Regions from separate parts of the Leucobacter sp. NPDC015123 genome, predicted to be linked through region 2. Evidence: predicted binding sites of a transcription regulator. Region 2 holds the regulator's gene; the other holds the start of a gene.

Region 1 (6,931 bases), on a different contig from region 2:
TGCTGCGCGTGCACAACGGCTGGATCCACAAGGGGGAGACCGTCGCCTGGGTCAAGAGCGACGGCACCCAGCAGAACGTGCGTATCACCGAGCTCATGCTCACCAAGGCGCTCACCCGCTACCCGGCAGAGAAGGCCGGCCCCGGTGACATCGTTGCGATCGCCGGTATCGAGAACATCACTATCGGCGAGACCATCGCCGACGCTGAAGACACTCGTCCGCTGCCGCTCATCGAGGTCGACGAGCCCGCAATCTCGATGACAATCGGTGCGAACACCTCGCCGCTCGTCGGTAAGGTGAAGGGCCACAAGCTCACCGCCCGCATGATCAAGGATCGCCTTGACCGCGAGCTCATCGGTAACGTGTCGCTGAAGGTGCTCGACACCGACCGCCCCGACGCGTGGGAGGTTCAGGGCCGAGGCGAGCTCGCGCTGTCGATCCTCGTCGAGAACATGCGCCGCGAGGGCTTCGAGCTCACCGTCGGCAAGCCGCAGGTTGTCACGAAGCAGGTCGACGGCAAGACCCACGAGCCCTACGAGCACCTCACGATCGATACGCCCGAAGAGCACCTCGGCGCGATCACTCAGCTGCTCGCAGCGCGTAAGGGCCGCATGGAGAACATGGTGAACAATGGCACCGGCTGGGTTCGCATGGAGTTCATCGTGCCCGCCCGTGGTCTCATCGGGTTCCGCTCGGAGTTCATGACAACCACACGCGGCACCGGCATCGCGAACGCGATCTCGCACGGCTACGACGAGTGGGCAGGCCAGATCGTCACCCGCAACAACGGCTCGATCGTCGCCGACCGCTCGGGCGTCGTGACCCCGTTCTCGATGATCAACCTCCAGGAGCGCATGAGCTTCTTCGTGCAGCCCACGCAGGAGGTCTACGAGGGCATGGTTATCGGTGAGAACTCGCGCTCCGAAGACATGGACGTGAACATCACCAAGGAGAAGAAGCTCACCAACATGCGTGCAGCTTCGTCAGACTCGTTCGAGTCGATGACTCCTCCCCGCGTGTTGACCCTCGAGGAGAGCCTCGAGTTCGCCCGCGAAGACGAGTGCGTCGAGGTGACCCCCGACGTGATCCGCATTCGCAAGGTCGAGCTCGACGCGTCGCTGCGCGCCCGCTCGGCATCGCGCCTGAAGAACCAGAAGTAAGCGCCGCTTTCGCGTTTCGCGCCCACACCCTGAGCTGTTGCCAGGGTGTGGGCGTTTCTGTTTTCGCTCACGCGTCGGCCCCGTATGATCGGGTCATGGCACTCCTCTACATCGACACCACGCTCGTCCCTTCGAAGCTCGAACTCATCGCCGAGTGGCTGCCGAAGCAGCCCTGGTTTACTGGCGACATCTCAAAGCTCACGCGCGTCTCGGGCTACCGCCTCGACGACCCTGAAGGCGAGGTTGGCATCGACGGGATCCTTGTCTCCGCTGGCGAGGACAAGGTCTACCACGTGCCGCTCACCTACCGCAGCGCGCCGCTCGATGGCGGAGAGGCGCACCTTGTTGGTACGACCGAGCACGGCGTGCTCGGCACGCGCTGGGTGACTGCCGCGACGGGCGACCCCGTCTACCGCGCCGTGCTCGCCCAGGTGATCTCGCAGGGTGGCTCGAACAGTGAAGAGCTCGTGCACCAGCCCGACGGCAGCACGGTCGCGCGGGCGATTCAAATGCCGATCCATGGGTCGGGGGAGCCCGGCGCGCAGGTGCCAGAGCTCTGGGCTGCTGAGGTGTCTCTCGCTGACGGCGTGAGCGTCGCCTCGACGGGTTTCTCCACGCTCAGGGTGATCCACGTGCCGCAGACCGACTCACCCGCTGCGCGTGGGGCTGTGGGCACGCTTACGGCGACCTGGCCGGGGCAGGACGCCCCCGTGGTGATCGCGACGCTGGACTAGCGAGCGGCGTCGCCAGGGCCGGGGCCCGGTCCGGAGCGGCTTGTGCGCGGGCTCGAGCTCGGCCGCCGCGCGACTTGCTGACAGCCCCGCCCGCGACATGCTGACCGCCCTGCCCGTTTTCGTTTTTCGAGTGCGACCCGATAGAGTATTCCTTGCGCGAAAGCGTAAATCGGGATGTGGCGCAGTTTGGTAGCGCACGTCGTTCGGGACGACGGGGTCGCAGGTTCAAATCCTGTCATCCCGACAGATGGCCCCGGAACTGCCGTAGAGACTTGCGGAAGTTCCGGGGCTTTTTTGTTTCGCCTACCGCCAGCTCAGTTCGCAGGGCACATTTGGGGCACATGGGAAACTACGCTGCTTTAGACGTCTCGTCCTCGCGGTGCTTCTGGGCGAGCCCATGCGCCTGGTAAACCTCGTGCAGCTGTGTCGAGGTGAACTGGGCGCACCGGTCGGCATGAAACACCACATCGTCGGGATCTGTCCTGGAAGCGTTCGTGTCATTCGTCGCGCTCGTATCAATGTGCGCGGGATTTGTCGCACGCAGGCCAGCAAGGCCGGCTTCGTTTCTAACGCCAGGCGAGGTAGACAGAGTGAGCAACGCCCATGAGTCTCGGCATGTTGAGTTTCGGCTGGGGCCGGGCCATCGAGCCTTGCGCGTTCTTGATTCACCCACCGGCCGAGGAGTTGTTCCCCGGGCCGGAGTTCTTTGGCGAAGTGCACGACCTCGCGGCCGGTATCGACCCCGAGGTGGGCGGCCTCTCGCCGCTACTCCGGGGTGAATTTCCTACGTGTAGTCAGGAGACATCCGTTCCAGCAGAACACGGGGGTCTGCTTCGCGTAGTGTCCACAACCCGAGGGTGACCCCACTGAGCGATCACGGGGCAACAGGGGGATGTGAGCACGCGGACGCAAGGAGAGCTTCGGGTTTGGCTAAGCGAATTCGGCACGCGTCAGCGGCGAGACCAAACAGAGGACTTCGAGACCGCAAGCATGCCAGCGCTCAATGCCAAGACCGCGGGCGGTTGGCAGATGCTGCATGTCCAAACCATCACCTGACCGGCCCCGTATTCTCGCGCTGCGGAGCGCCGGCCTCACTCACTCCCAAATCGGCGAAGAAGCCGGTCTATCTCGTACACGCATCGCACAAATCCTGAACCAAGCGCTCGCGCCAGAACAGCTCGACGAGCTCCGTGCGCGCGTCTACGCGAGAGCAGAGGGGCTCCGAAACAAGTCATAGATGTCAGTGGGCACACAGACGCTGTTCGAGCAAACTTTCGGACAGGGGAAGCCGTGACGCGCACCGACACAACCAACGGCATCGAGTGCATGCCATGCGTGTAAATCGACACCAATCTATGGGCGTCATACGCCAGCCCAAAGACCCTCCCGTCGCAATGAGCGTTGCTCTCGCAAACCGCGACAACGTATCCATGTTCTTTGTGCAGTAATGGCATCCCCAGCCATCCAAGCGACGCGTTATCTCGCAGCACGGCGCCCTCGAGGCCGCGAGCGCATCCGTACTGTGGGGGCTTGAGAAAGCCAACTCCCACGGCGCGCGGGCGCCTGTCCAGCCAACGGCGCTAAATCCGTCCAGAAGCGACGAACATAGCCCCCCAGTGGGCCCGCGCCTCCTCCGTGGCGAGAACAGGGTTACTGGGGGCCATTCGTGATTGCATGCGGAGCCAGAGCGTCAACACCGTACGAGTCGGCCAGATATGTGCAAGAGGATATTCGTGTTGCTGGATCACATAGGGCGGTTCGCGCAGTGTGGTTGGCGCGACTGGTGGTCTTGTCCAGAAGCGCTGCTGGCTGCTCTACAGGTTGTAAGGCGCGGTCGTCTTGTCGCCCTTGTCGGGATGGCGGATCAGCCCTGGGTCTGATTGCTCTTTGCGGGGGTTTGCGTCCCCATCGAATTCCTCGTCAGCGCCGTCCATTACGGGTTCGTCAACAGTGTCCTCGGTGGGCTTCTTCTTCTCGTTCATGTTGCATTCCCTTTCCTGAGTGGGACACCACCATACGCCTCAAACATGGGGGCAGCTACTTTTTGGGCCTGTAGCTGCTTGCGGATATGGCGGCAGGGGGCATTGATGTCGTTGAACACGGCTCGAGTGGTCCGGAATGTGAACTCTGTGGCGTTGGTCTTTTGAGCAATTTTTGAGCATTCTTTATTAGCACTCTCAGGGTCAGAGTGCTAATCTAAATCACACCTGAGCGGAACCGACTCAGGTTTCTATCGAAAGGAGACTGATCTCAATGGCACTGACATTTGACCCTTTCACTGAGCTCGAACGAGTCGCCACCGGCATGCTGCAGGCGCGCACCGCGCCACGCGCCATGCCCGTTGACCTCTACCGAGACCAGGACCGATACTTCCTGACAGCTGATATGCCAGGAATCGACCCAGGCAGCCTCGATATTGACGTCGACGGCCAGCTACTCACGATCCGCGCTTACCGTTCAGGCGCGAACTCCGACGGCGTGAAGTGGCTGACACAGGAGCGCCCCGAGGGCGCCTACTTGCGACAGTTCAGCATCGGCGAAGGCATCGATACCGAGAACATCAGCGCCACCTACAAGGACGGTGTCCTCAGCGTCATCCTTCCGCTGAACGCAAAGGCAAAGCCGCGGAAGATCGAGGTGGCAATGCCGTCGACTGAAGCAGCTGAGGGGAAGTCGATCACCGCCTAACAAGCTGGTCCTGCACGTACAACCTGAGCCTGATATGAACGAGCTGCGGCCCCGTTCCCGAGAGATACCTATCTCTCTGGAACGGGGCTGCGCCTCGTCTCCGCCGACGAGAGGGTCATTCGGGCTCTGCGTGCGCTCTTCAAGGCTGCCGCCCTGTTGACGTCTCTTGAGCGCTTCGGGGCAGGTGATGTGCGCGAGCGGGTCCCGGCACGTATGAGGCATGGTCAACGCGCGAAGGGTGTCCTCGTCGCCATCGGCCGCTCGAAGCGCCAGCACCATGTCACTTGCCAGGCGTCGAGGAAGTGAGCGGTGAAATGCCATTCGAACCCCTCTCGAGCCCTTCTCGAAGTACTCACGGGGCACCCGCCGGTTGCAGCAGCGCTAGTGAGTCCTTTGGGCCCACCCCCACTCGCTCGGTTGAAAAGGTCGACGAGTCGGTCGCAAAGTTATCGTTCCATCCAGTGAACTCTCGGTAGCTTGACCTGCGCCGATGCTGTTGCTGGGAACGCCAAGTGGCACGTTCGCCGGCGCAACGGTGAGGTTCCTCGTTCGCTACGAGACCGCGGATGAACTCCGCGAGAGCAACATGTGTCCGCAGGTGGAGTCGGCTGCTCTTGAAGAATGCATCTCTGGCGGTTGGCTTGGATCGATCGTGTTCGACGCGTCGCCCCAGAAGCTCTGGTCATTACAGTTCTGGGCGCTTCTCATTAGTGGTTCCATAGTCGTCCTGCTCATTTGGGGCTTGATCACCGGATGAGAGAAGTCCTACCCCCGGCAGACAACAGATGAACGCGTGCCTACCGTGCCCTTCTTGTACCGCCAACTAGGCGGTAACCTGCTTTGAGTCTGTCGCTGCATCACAGCGACGATTATCGGCGGTCTTTCGCCACCGGCCTGAGCGAGGGGCCCACGTCAATGAGCTATGAAGCATCCAACAATGAGGCGCAGGCGCACGTCACCCCGCCCGGCACGGTTCCTCCTCCTTTTGGGGCAGGCTTCGGACGACTTCCAAAACACATTAGAACTCACACCATTGACTACCTCGACAAGGAAATCGCGCAAGCGCGACGTGAACGCAAGAACCTATCTGCCGACAGCTTTACCTTCGCGAACCGGCGCGGCAGCTCGACGACGCGATCTCTCGCACTGAGTCACTCTGGGAAGCGCTCCTCGGACGTCACTAGCCGCGTGTAGTTACTCGGCTGGGCTCCTCGTTATCGCGGCGCTGTGCCCTGTCTTCGGCAAGCGCCTCAACTGCCTCGGTAAGTGACTCTAAGACGCGCTGAACGCGGTCATGGAGTGCATGACAGTTCCCCGATGTAAATGCCCTCCCATTCGTGAATTCTGATAGCTCATCCCGAGCTTCATTGATGCAGCGATTCAGGATCCCATTCGTCTTCCCCATGCCGGCCACTCTACCTACCGACTTCTTCGAAGAGCATGGTGGCCGTATTCTCGCCTCGAAGACGTGGGTTTGGGAGAGGGGCCCGGTGCCCAGTTGATGAAGGCGTCCTGGCAATGTTGGAGGTTCCAGGGTCGCGGATGGGGCATGGAGCGGAGTCCAACATGAGAACAAGAGATGCCGCTACTCGGCTGGGAGGGAGGTGCAGCGATCAGAATGGTGCGAACTTTCTGCGCCTAACCCGGTATGAGTCAAGGCGCGACCGTGGGCGTGGCCGGAAAAACTCGGTTCCGGGTCGACGGTGCGCGCCTGGGTGCGCCAGGCCGATATCAACCAAGGCGTGAAAAGTGGAGTCTTTCCCGACGAGCAGGCGCGGATTCGAGAACCTGAACAAGAGAATGGTGAGCTCAGGCCTCGCGAACCGCGCATTCAGCGCAGGTGCGCCGAATCAGTTGTGGGTGAACGATCTGACTTTCGCGCTCCCTTGGCAGCCAATTTCTCTCCACTCGTAGTGGAAAACGCCTCTCCGGTATCGAGGCGACGCCCTCGACCGGAACTGTTGGCGGCAGGCATGACAATGCCCTCGCTGAGGCGGTGAACCACCACAACGGGGCCGATCTTGTGCGCGGGCCGGCGATGAACGGGCCGCGGAAAACGGTCAACGATCTCGAGCTCGCGACGTTTGGAAGGGAGTACTCGCACAACACGAGACGACTCCGTGGCGACCTCGGTGATGTGCCTCCAGCGAGGTTTGAAGAGTCGTTCTATGCTGGGGTTACCAGCGCCCAAGATCTGTTTGGAAACAAATGAGCTGAGTCTCTTCTCAACCCCGGGCGTGAACGAGCGTCAGTGCCAGGCGCGCTCGTTGCGCGCCTCATGCTCGGGTTCTGGCGGGACCTATTCGATTCGGCTGGTTATGAAGGCAAACAACCCAGGAGCGCCTCAGC
Region 2 (6,931 bases):
TGAATGCGCTGCCGAGGCCGACGCAGACGAGCACCCCGACGAGCGCGGTGTGGAACAACAGGTTGCCTGTTTCGCGCAGGTAGCCGCGCTCGGAGGAGACCGAGACCTCTGCGACGCCGCGGTGCGTTGCCTCCTGGATCTCGACGCGGTAACGCTGACGGCGGAGGATCTCGGCGGCAGACTCGACTGCTGCGCGCGCGAACTCGAGCCGCTCCGCCTCAGTCGCCTCGGCGTTCGTCACGCGGGTCTCAGAGAAACCAGCCATGCGGTTGAGCCTTGCGGGCGTCTTCGGAGGCTTGCCTCGCCACGCCTGCCAGTGATGCTTGATTCGGGGCAGCACGCAGCCGATGAGCGAGATGAACAGCAGCAGGTAGATCGCCGAGAACCATACCGAGCCGTAGACGTCAAACGCCTGGATCGGGAACGCATCAAGGATCTTGAAGAGCGTCGGATTATCTTTCTCGTACTGCAGCACGCCGTTCGGGTCGGCGCCGCGCTGCGGCACGAGCGAGCCTGGGATCGCGGCGACAGCGAGCAGAAGCAGCAGGATCAGCGCGACCCGCATGCTTGTGAGCTGACGCCAGAACCAGCGGAGCCAGCCTGTGAGGCCGAGCTCCGGGCTCGTCACGGGCGCTGGCGCGCCAGATCCGTCGTCATAGTCAGAGGGGCGTGACATAGCCACCAATCCATATCTGAAGTTCGCTCATGATGAGGCCCCAGAGGCCAGTCACCATGAGAACACCGAGGATGATAAGAATGACGCCGCCGACGATGTTGACCGCACGGATATGGCGTTTGAAGAAGCTCATCGTCTGCGTCATCCAGCCGAAGCCGAAGGCCGCAAGCACGAACGGAATTCCGAGCCCAAGCGAGTAGAGCAGTGCGAGCAATGCCGCACGCCCGATCGAGCCCTGCTGCATCGCGAGCAGGCTCACGGTACCGATCGTGGGGCCGAGGCAGGGTGCCCACCCGATCGCGAACACGATGCCCAGCAGCGGGGCCCCAGCAAGGCCGACCTTTGGGCTGATCTTCAGTCTCGTTGTTCGCTGAAACTTCGCGAAGGCGCCCATGAAGACGAGGCCCATCACGATCACAACGACGCCCATGACGCGCAGGATCACGTCTTGCCAGTCGAGGTACCACGTGCTCGCGCCAACCGCGCCAGACAGCGTGAGCAGCACGACGAACACGATGGCGAAGCCGAGCACGAAGAGGATCGACCCGAGCACCATCCGGTTACGCTCGCGTCTGCCCGCAGCCTTTGGATTCGCCGCGTTTGCGCTCGGCGTACCTGCCACGCCAGAGACGTATGCAAGGTAGCCCGGGATGAGCGGGAGCACGCACGGCGAGAGGAACGAAACGAGCCCTGCAGCGATTGCGATGGCCGAGGCAACGAGCAGCTGCCCGTCGGCAATGATCTCCTGGATCCCCATCAGTTCGCGCCGGCGGCGGCCTGCTCGTCGAGCGTCTCCGTGACGAGCGTTTGCAGTTGCGACACCCCTGCAAGCTGCCCGACTACCGTGTGCGCAACGCGCCCCTCAGCGTCAAGAATCAGCGTCGTCGGAACCGCGTTCAGCGGGATCTGCCCTGCGAATGCGCGCTGCACGGTGCGGCCGCCGGGGTTATCGAGGATCGACTCGTATTCGATACCGAACTCGACTCCGAACTGCTTCGCCTGCGCGGCCTGATCGCGAGTGTTCACACCAACGAACTTGACGCCTTGCGGCTCGAACTCGTTGTATGCCTCGACGAGGTCTGGCGCCTCGGCCCGGCACGGGGCACAGCCCGCGTACCAGAAGTTCACTACTGTGACGCTGCCGATCGTGTCGGCTGAGCTCAGTTCGTTGCCAAACTCGGTCTCGCCCGTGAACTCAACGGGTTCGCCACGCTTGTCTGCGGGGAACGAGGCCGAAGAGCCATCGCCTGCGACGAAGCCCTTGTCGCCACCCTGTTGCCACTGTGCGGCGAGAGAGTCACCTTCGGTGGTGCTGCAGCCGGCGAGGCCAACTGCGAGGGCCGCGGCAGTGGCGGCGATGGCGGCGATTCGGCGTCGCGCGGTCATACAGCTCCTACATCGGTAGCGTCGTCCATGAGTGACTTCGCCGGGTTTCGGTAATCGACCTCGAACCAGCGGTTCCCGCGGCGCTCGAATGTCGTGATGCTCGAGAGGTCGCAGCGCCGAGTGGCTGGGTTATGGAACAGGGGCTTGCCTGCGATGTCGAGGTGCGCCATCCAGATCGGGGACTGGTGCGCGACCATCACAATGTCGCCACCCTGCGCCTTGTCCCACGCGTCGTTCATCGCTTCGCGCACGCGCGCCGCAACCTGGCGGTAGGGTTCCCCCCAGCTCGGGCGGAATGGGTTGACAAACTTGTACCAGTACCGCGGCTTCTTGAACGCCGCGTCGGGCCCCGAGTTCACCTTGCCCTCGAAGAAGTTCGTAGGTTCGATGATGCGATCCTCAGTCTGGATCTCCAGTCCAAGTGCGCTCGCGATGGGTCGCGCGGACTGCTGCGCGCGCTCAAGCGGCGACGCGTAGAGGGCGACTACTTTCCGGTCGCTACCTGCGAGTTCAAGCGCAGCAGCCTCAGCCATGGCGTGGCCTCGCTCTGAGAGACGGAAGCCGGGGATACGGCCGTACAGGACGAGGTCGGGGTTATGGACCTCCCCGTGGCGCACCAAGTGCAAGAGTTTATCGCTCACACACTCATTCTAGGCTTCAGCTGCCTGTGAGTTCGGTGGCTGAATCCCTAACGCTTTGTCACTTCCAGCACGGTGAACGTTGCGTCGCGCTGGAGCTGCCTTGCGGGGCCAATGACGCGTTCAAGGAGCCGTCGATAACCGAGGTGCGAGTTGAACACGATACGCAGTTCGCCGCCGGGCTTCAGCACGCGCGCACAGTCACGGATCAGCCGGTGGGCTACCCCCGCATGCACTGTCGATCCGGTGTGGAACGGCGGGTTGAGTAGCACGAGGTCAGCCCACCCGTCAGCGACCGCCTCAGCGCCATCAGCCCGGTGAATCGCCATCCGCTCCCCGACTCCAGCTGCCTCGGCAGTCAGCGCGGCCGAGCGAACGGCCGCATCCGACTGATCACTCGCAAGAACTCGCGCGCTCGGCAATGCGAGCGCAGCGGACACCGCGAGCACACCGCTTCCGCAACCCAGGTCAAATACGTTGGCGCCCGGGGCGATGTCGGCCCAGCTTGCACCGGCCCCACCTCGTTCGAAGGTGCTGAGCAGCAGCCGGCTGCCGTGGTCGAGTTTGGTGCCACCGAAAGTGGCGCCAAACGCCGCGAGGCCAAACGTGAGCTCGCGATCCTGCCCCCACTTCGGAAACGGCGGTTTCGCACCGGCAAGCATCGGGAGCGGGGACGTCGCCTGCAGCACCCGGGACTTTCGCCACCCCAGGCCGGCGGTCACCGCGCCGAAGTACCGCCCGAGAACGTCGTTCTGGGCACGGGTCATGTGCTTCACCCGGCCGCCCGCGAACACGCGCACGGTTGGGCTCGCGAAGCGCGCGATCTTCCACGCGATCTCCTCGAGCGCTTCGAGGCCGCGGGGCAACTGCACAAGCACTGTCTCGGCCCCATCGAGAAGCTCGGGTCCGAGGGGTGCTGACTCGTAGCGGTCTCGCAGGCCGAGCCTCACCGCATTGGCCGCGAGAGCCCGCTCGCCGAGCACTGGATCCTGATAGGACCTGACAGCACCAGCGCCGAGCACTGCTGCCGCGCCAAGAGTGAGCGCCCCGTGCCTGTCACCAATCGTGACGACGGTTCCAGGCGCAGCAGAGCGAACGCGCTCGGCCGCGGCGGTCAGGATGTGCACGTCTGCAGTGTCGTACGCCTGGAGCTCTGGCGCGTCGAAATCGGGGTCGCGACTGAGCGCCCCGCAGAACTCTTCGAGCCGCGCAGCTACGGCTTCCACACAACAACTTCCGCGTTGCGACGCGTGCGAGTTCCGCGCCGCAACGTGACGACCTCGCCGCCAGCCCCGGCCGCGAAGACGCGGCGCTCCGGGCGCTTGAGCATTTCGTCTGACAGTGCACGTTCGAGCTCATGCACCTGGGACTCAAGCTCGCGCACCCGGTCCTCGAGCGTCAACACGCGGCGAATCCCCTCGAGACTCAGGCCCTCTGCAGAGAGTCTCGCGACCTCACGCAGCCTGTGCACGTCGTAGAGGGAGTATCGCCGCGTGTTTCCGCTCGTACGCTGCGGCACCACGAGCCCGATTCGGTCGTACTGCCGCAGCGTCTGCGGGTGCATCTCGGCGAGTTCGGAGGCAGCGGCGATCGCAAAGACCGGAGTAAACCTGTCCATTGGCACGTTGACCATTGCCCCTCCCTACGCCTTTCTTCTGAGTTGTGTTTCGTTGTGAGCTAGGCGCGAGCCCGCGAGAGCAGATCCGCGCGCGGGTTCTCCTGCGGCTCGACCTGCTGAAACGCTTCGAGCGCCTCGCGCGCCTCGTCGCTCAGGTGACTCGGAACCGCGACCTGAATCTCTGCGAGCAGGTCTCCCGTGCCCTTTGAGGTCTTCACTCCGCGGCCCTTCACGCGCAGCACTCTGCCGCTCGGGGTCCCAGGCTGCACTTTGAGCTTCACGGTGTCGCCACCAAGTGTTGGCACCTCGACTGTCGCGCCGAGTGTCGCCTCGGTAAACGTCACAGGGAGCTTGAGCTTCAGGTTCTGACCGTCGCGCTCGAACACCGGGTGCTTGCGCACGGTAACCGTGAGCAGCAGGTCTCCCGCAGGCGTACCCGCAGGCCCCTGTTCGCCCTTGCCACGCAACCTGATCTTCTGGCCGTTGGAAACCCCGGCAGGGATCTTGACCTTCACGTTGCCAGTCGAGGTCTGCAGCGTGACAGTGTCGCCACTCACCGCAGTCTCGAAATCGATCGTCGTCGACGCGTTCACATCACGACCCTTTTGGGGGCCGCGCGGCGCGCCACCGAACATGTTGAACAGGTCGTCGTAGCCGCCGCCCTGCTGGAACGTGTACTGCGTGTTCCTGCCACCGTGGCCGCCGCCGAACATGCCACCGAAGACATCCTCGAAGCCCTGGCCGCCCTGGCCACCCGATGTGAACCGGGCACCGCCGGCTCCCATCGCCCGAATCTGGTCGTACTCAGAGCGCTGCTCTTTGTCGGAGAGCACCGAGTAGGCCTCGGAAATCTCCTTGAACTTTGCTTCAGCGGCCGCATCTCCTGGGTTCGAATCAGGGTGATACTTTCGCGCAAGCTTGCGGTAAACCTTTTTCAGTTCAGCGTCGTCGGCATCCTTCGAGACCCCGAGAGTGCGGTAGAAGTCTTTGTCTAACCAATCTTGACTAGCCATCAGCTCCCACCGCCACCGCTACCTTGGCGGGGCGCAGTTCAACATCTCCGATGCGATAGCCCCGCTCGACTACGTCAAGCACAGTGTGCTGCTCGGTGCCGGGAACCGGCACCTGAGCGATTGCTTCGTGCACCTGCGGGTCGAAAGGCTCCCCCTTCTCGCCGAAGCTTTCGACGCCGAGCCGTTCAAGGCTGGCGCGCAGCTTCTGCGCGATCGTGGCGAATGCGCTGCCCTCGGTCAAGTCGCCGTGCTGTTCTGCACGGTCGAGGTCGTCGAGTACCGACAGCAGCTGCAGCACGACCGAGGCCTTCGCGCGCTGCTTGTCGAGCTCGACGTTCGCCTCGGTACGCTTCCGGTAGTTCGCGTACTCGGCCGTGAGCCTACGGAGATCCTCAAGGTAGGGGTTCTCCTCGTCGCCCTCGGCAGCGTCGGCGTCCGCGCCAGCGGCCGCCTCGGTCTGCTCAGCGCCGAGAATGTCGTCTACCGTGAGATCGTCGCCTTCCGGCCCGGGAGCGGAGGGGGTTCCCTCCGCCCCGGGGGCCGATGCCGCATCGTTCTGCGATGCGTCGTCGGCCTGGCCCGCCGGAACATCGTTCACCGGCTGGTCGTCGCCCAGATGTTCCTCGTGTGCCATGGTTACTTCTGCTCCTCGTCGTCTTCAACAACCTCAGCGTCGACAACGTCCTCATCGTTCGACTCCGCGCCTTCCGCTGCTGCCTCAGGTGCCTCCTGCGCCTGAGCGTAGATCGCCTCACCGAGCTTCTGCTGGCTCTCGCCAAGCTTGTCAGCCGCGGTCTTCACCGCGTCATCGTCTTCGCCGGCGAGCGCCGTCTTGAGCGCGTCGAGGTCGCCCTGCACCTCAGTCTTGACGTCTTCGGGGAGCTTGTCCTCGTTCTCAGTGATGAGCTTTTCGACCGAGTAGGCGAGCTGCTCGGCGTTGTTGCGCTGCTCAGCAGCCTCGCGACGCTTCTTGTCGTCAGCGGCGTGCTCCTCAGCCTCGCGCACCATGCGCTCGATGTCGTCCTTCGAGAGCGTCGATCCACCGGAGATGGTGATTGTCTGCTCCTTGCCCGTGCCCTTGTCCTTCGCGGAGACCTGGACGATGCCGTTCGCATCGATGTCGAAGGTCACCTCGACCTGCGGCACGCCGCGCGGAGCGGGTGCGATACCGGTGAGCTCGAACGTTCCGAGGTTCTTGTTATCGCGGGTGAACTCGCGCTCGCCCTGGAAGACCTGGATCGCGACAGAGGGCTGGTTGTCCTCTGCGGTGGTGAAGGTCTCGGAGCGCTTCGTCGGGATCGCGGTGTTGCGCTCGATGAGCTTCGTCATGATGCCACCCTTGGTCTCGATACCGAGCGAGAGGGGGGTCACGTCGATGAGCAGCACGTCCTTGCGCTCACCCTTCAAAACGCCTGCCTGGAGGGCCGCGCCGACTGCCACGACCTCGTCAGGGTTTACACCCTTATTGGGCTCACGGCCGCCGGTGAGCTGCTTCACGAGCTCGGTGACTGCGGGCATGCGGGTGGAGCCGCCAACGAGCACGACGTGCGCGATGTCTGCCACCTTCACGCCGGCTTCCTTGATGACGTCCTCGAACGGC

What was found. Region 2 encodes HspR, which represses chaperone genes until heat shock. Its sites were predicted from a motif close to AAGTTGAGTCNNNNNGACTCAACTT; they were not measured.
Region 1: ACF07D_RS01940 (Hsp20/alpha crystallin family protein) is a predicted target of HspR. The motif match lies at 4,099-4,123, and genes of this name have one in related genera.

Annotation. Positions count from the first base shown of each region.
Region 1 covers NZ_JBIBVH010000001.1:424,119-431,049, reverse strand. Annotated here, with positions in the region: gene typA (translational GTPase TypA) at 1-1,160, shown strand, start outside; gene ACF07D_RS01960 (hypothetical protein) at 1,256-1,894, shown strand; tRNA gene ACF07D_RS01955 (tRNA-Pro) at 2,065-2,138, shown strand; gene ACF07D_RS01950 (sigma factor-like helix-turn-helix DNA-binding protein) at 2,931-3,131, shown strand; gene ACF07D_RS01945 (hypothetical protein) at 3,709-3,876, opposite strand; gene ACF07D_RS01940 (Hsp20/alpha crystallin family protein) at 4,148-4,582, shown strand; gene ACF07D_RS01935 (hypothetical protein) at 5,073-5,339, shown strand.
Region 2 covers NZ_JBIBVH010000006.1:114,942-121,872, forward strand. Annotated here, with positions in the region: gene ACF07D_RS12500 (cytochrome c biogenesis protein ResB) at 1-676, opposite strand, end outside; gene ACF07D_RS12505 (cytochrome c biogenesis CcdA family protein) at 660-1,433, opposite strand; gene ACF07D_RS12510 (TlpA disulfide reductase family protein) at 1,433-2,062, opposite strand; gene ACF07D_RS12515 (histidine phosphatase family protein) at 2,059-2,703, opposite strand; gene ACF07D_RS12520 (class I SAM-dependent methyltransferase) at 2,751-3,926, opposite strand; gene ACF07D_RS12525 (heat shock protein transcriptional repressor HspR) at 3,914-4,333, opposite strand; gene ACF07D_RS12530 (DnaJ C-terminal domain-containing protein) at 4,378-5,331, opposite strand; gene ACF07D_RS12535 (nucleotide exchange factor GrpE) at 5,324-5,965, opposite strand; gene dnaK (molecular chaperone DnaK) at 5,968-6,931, opposite strand, start outside.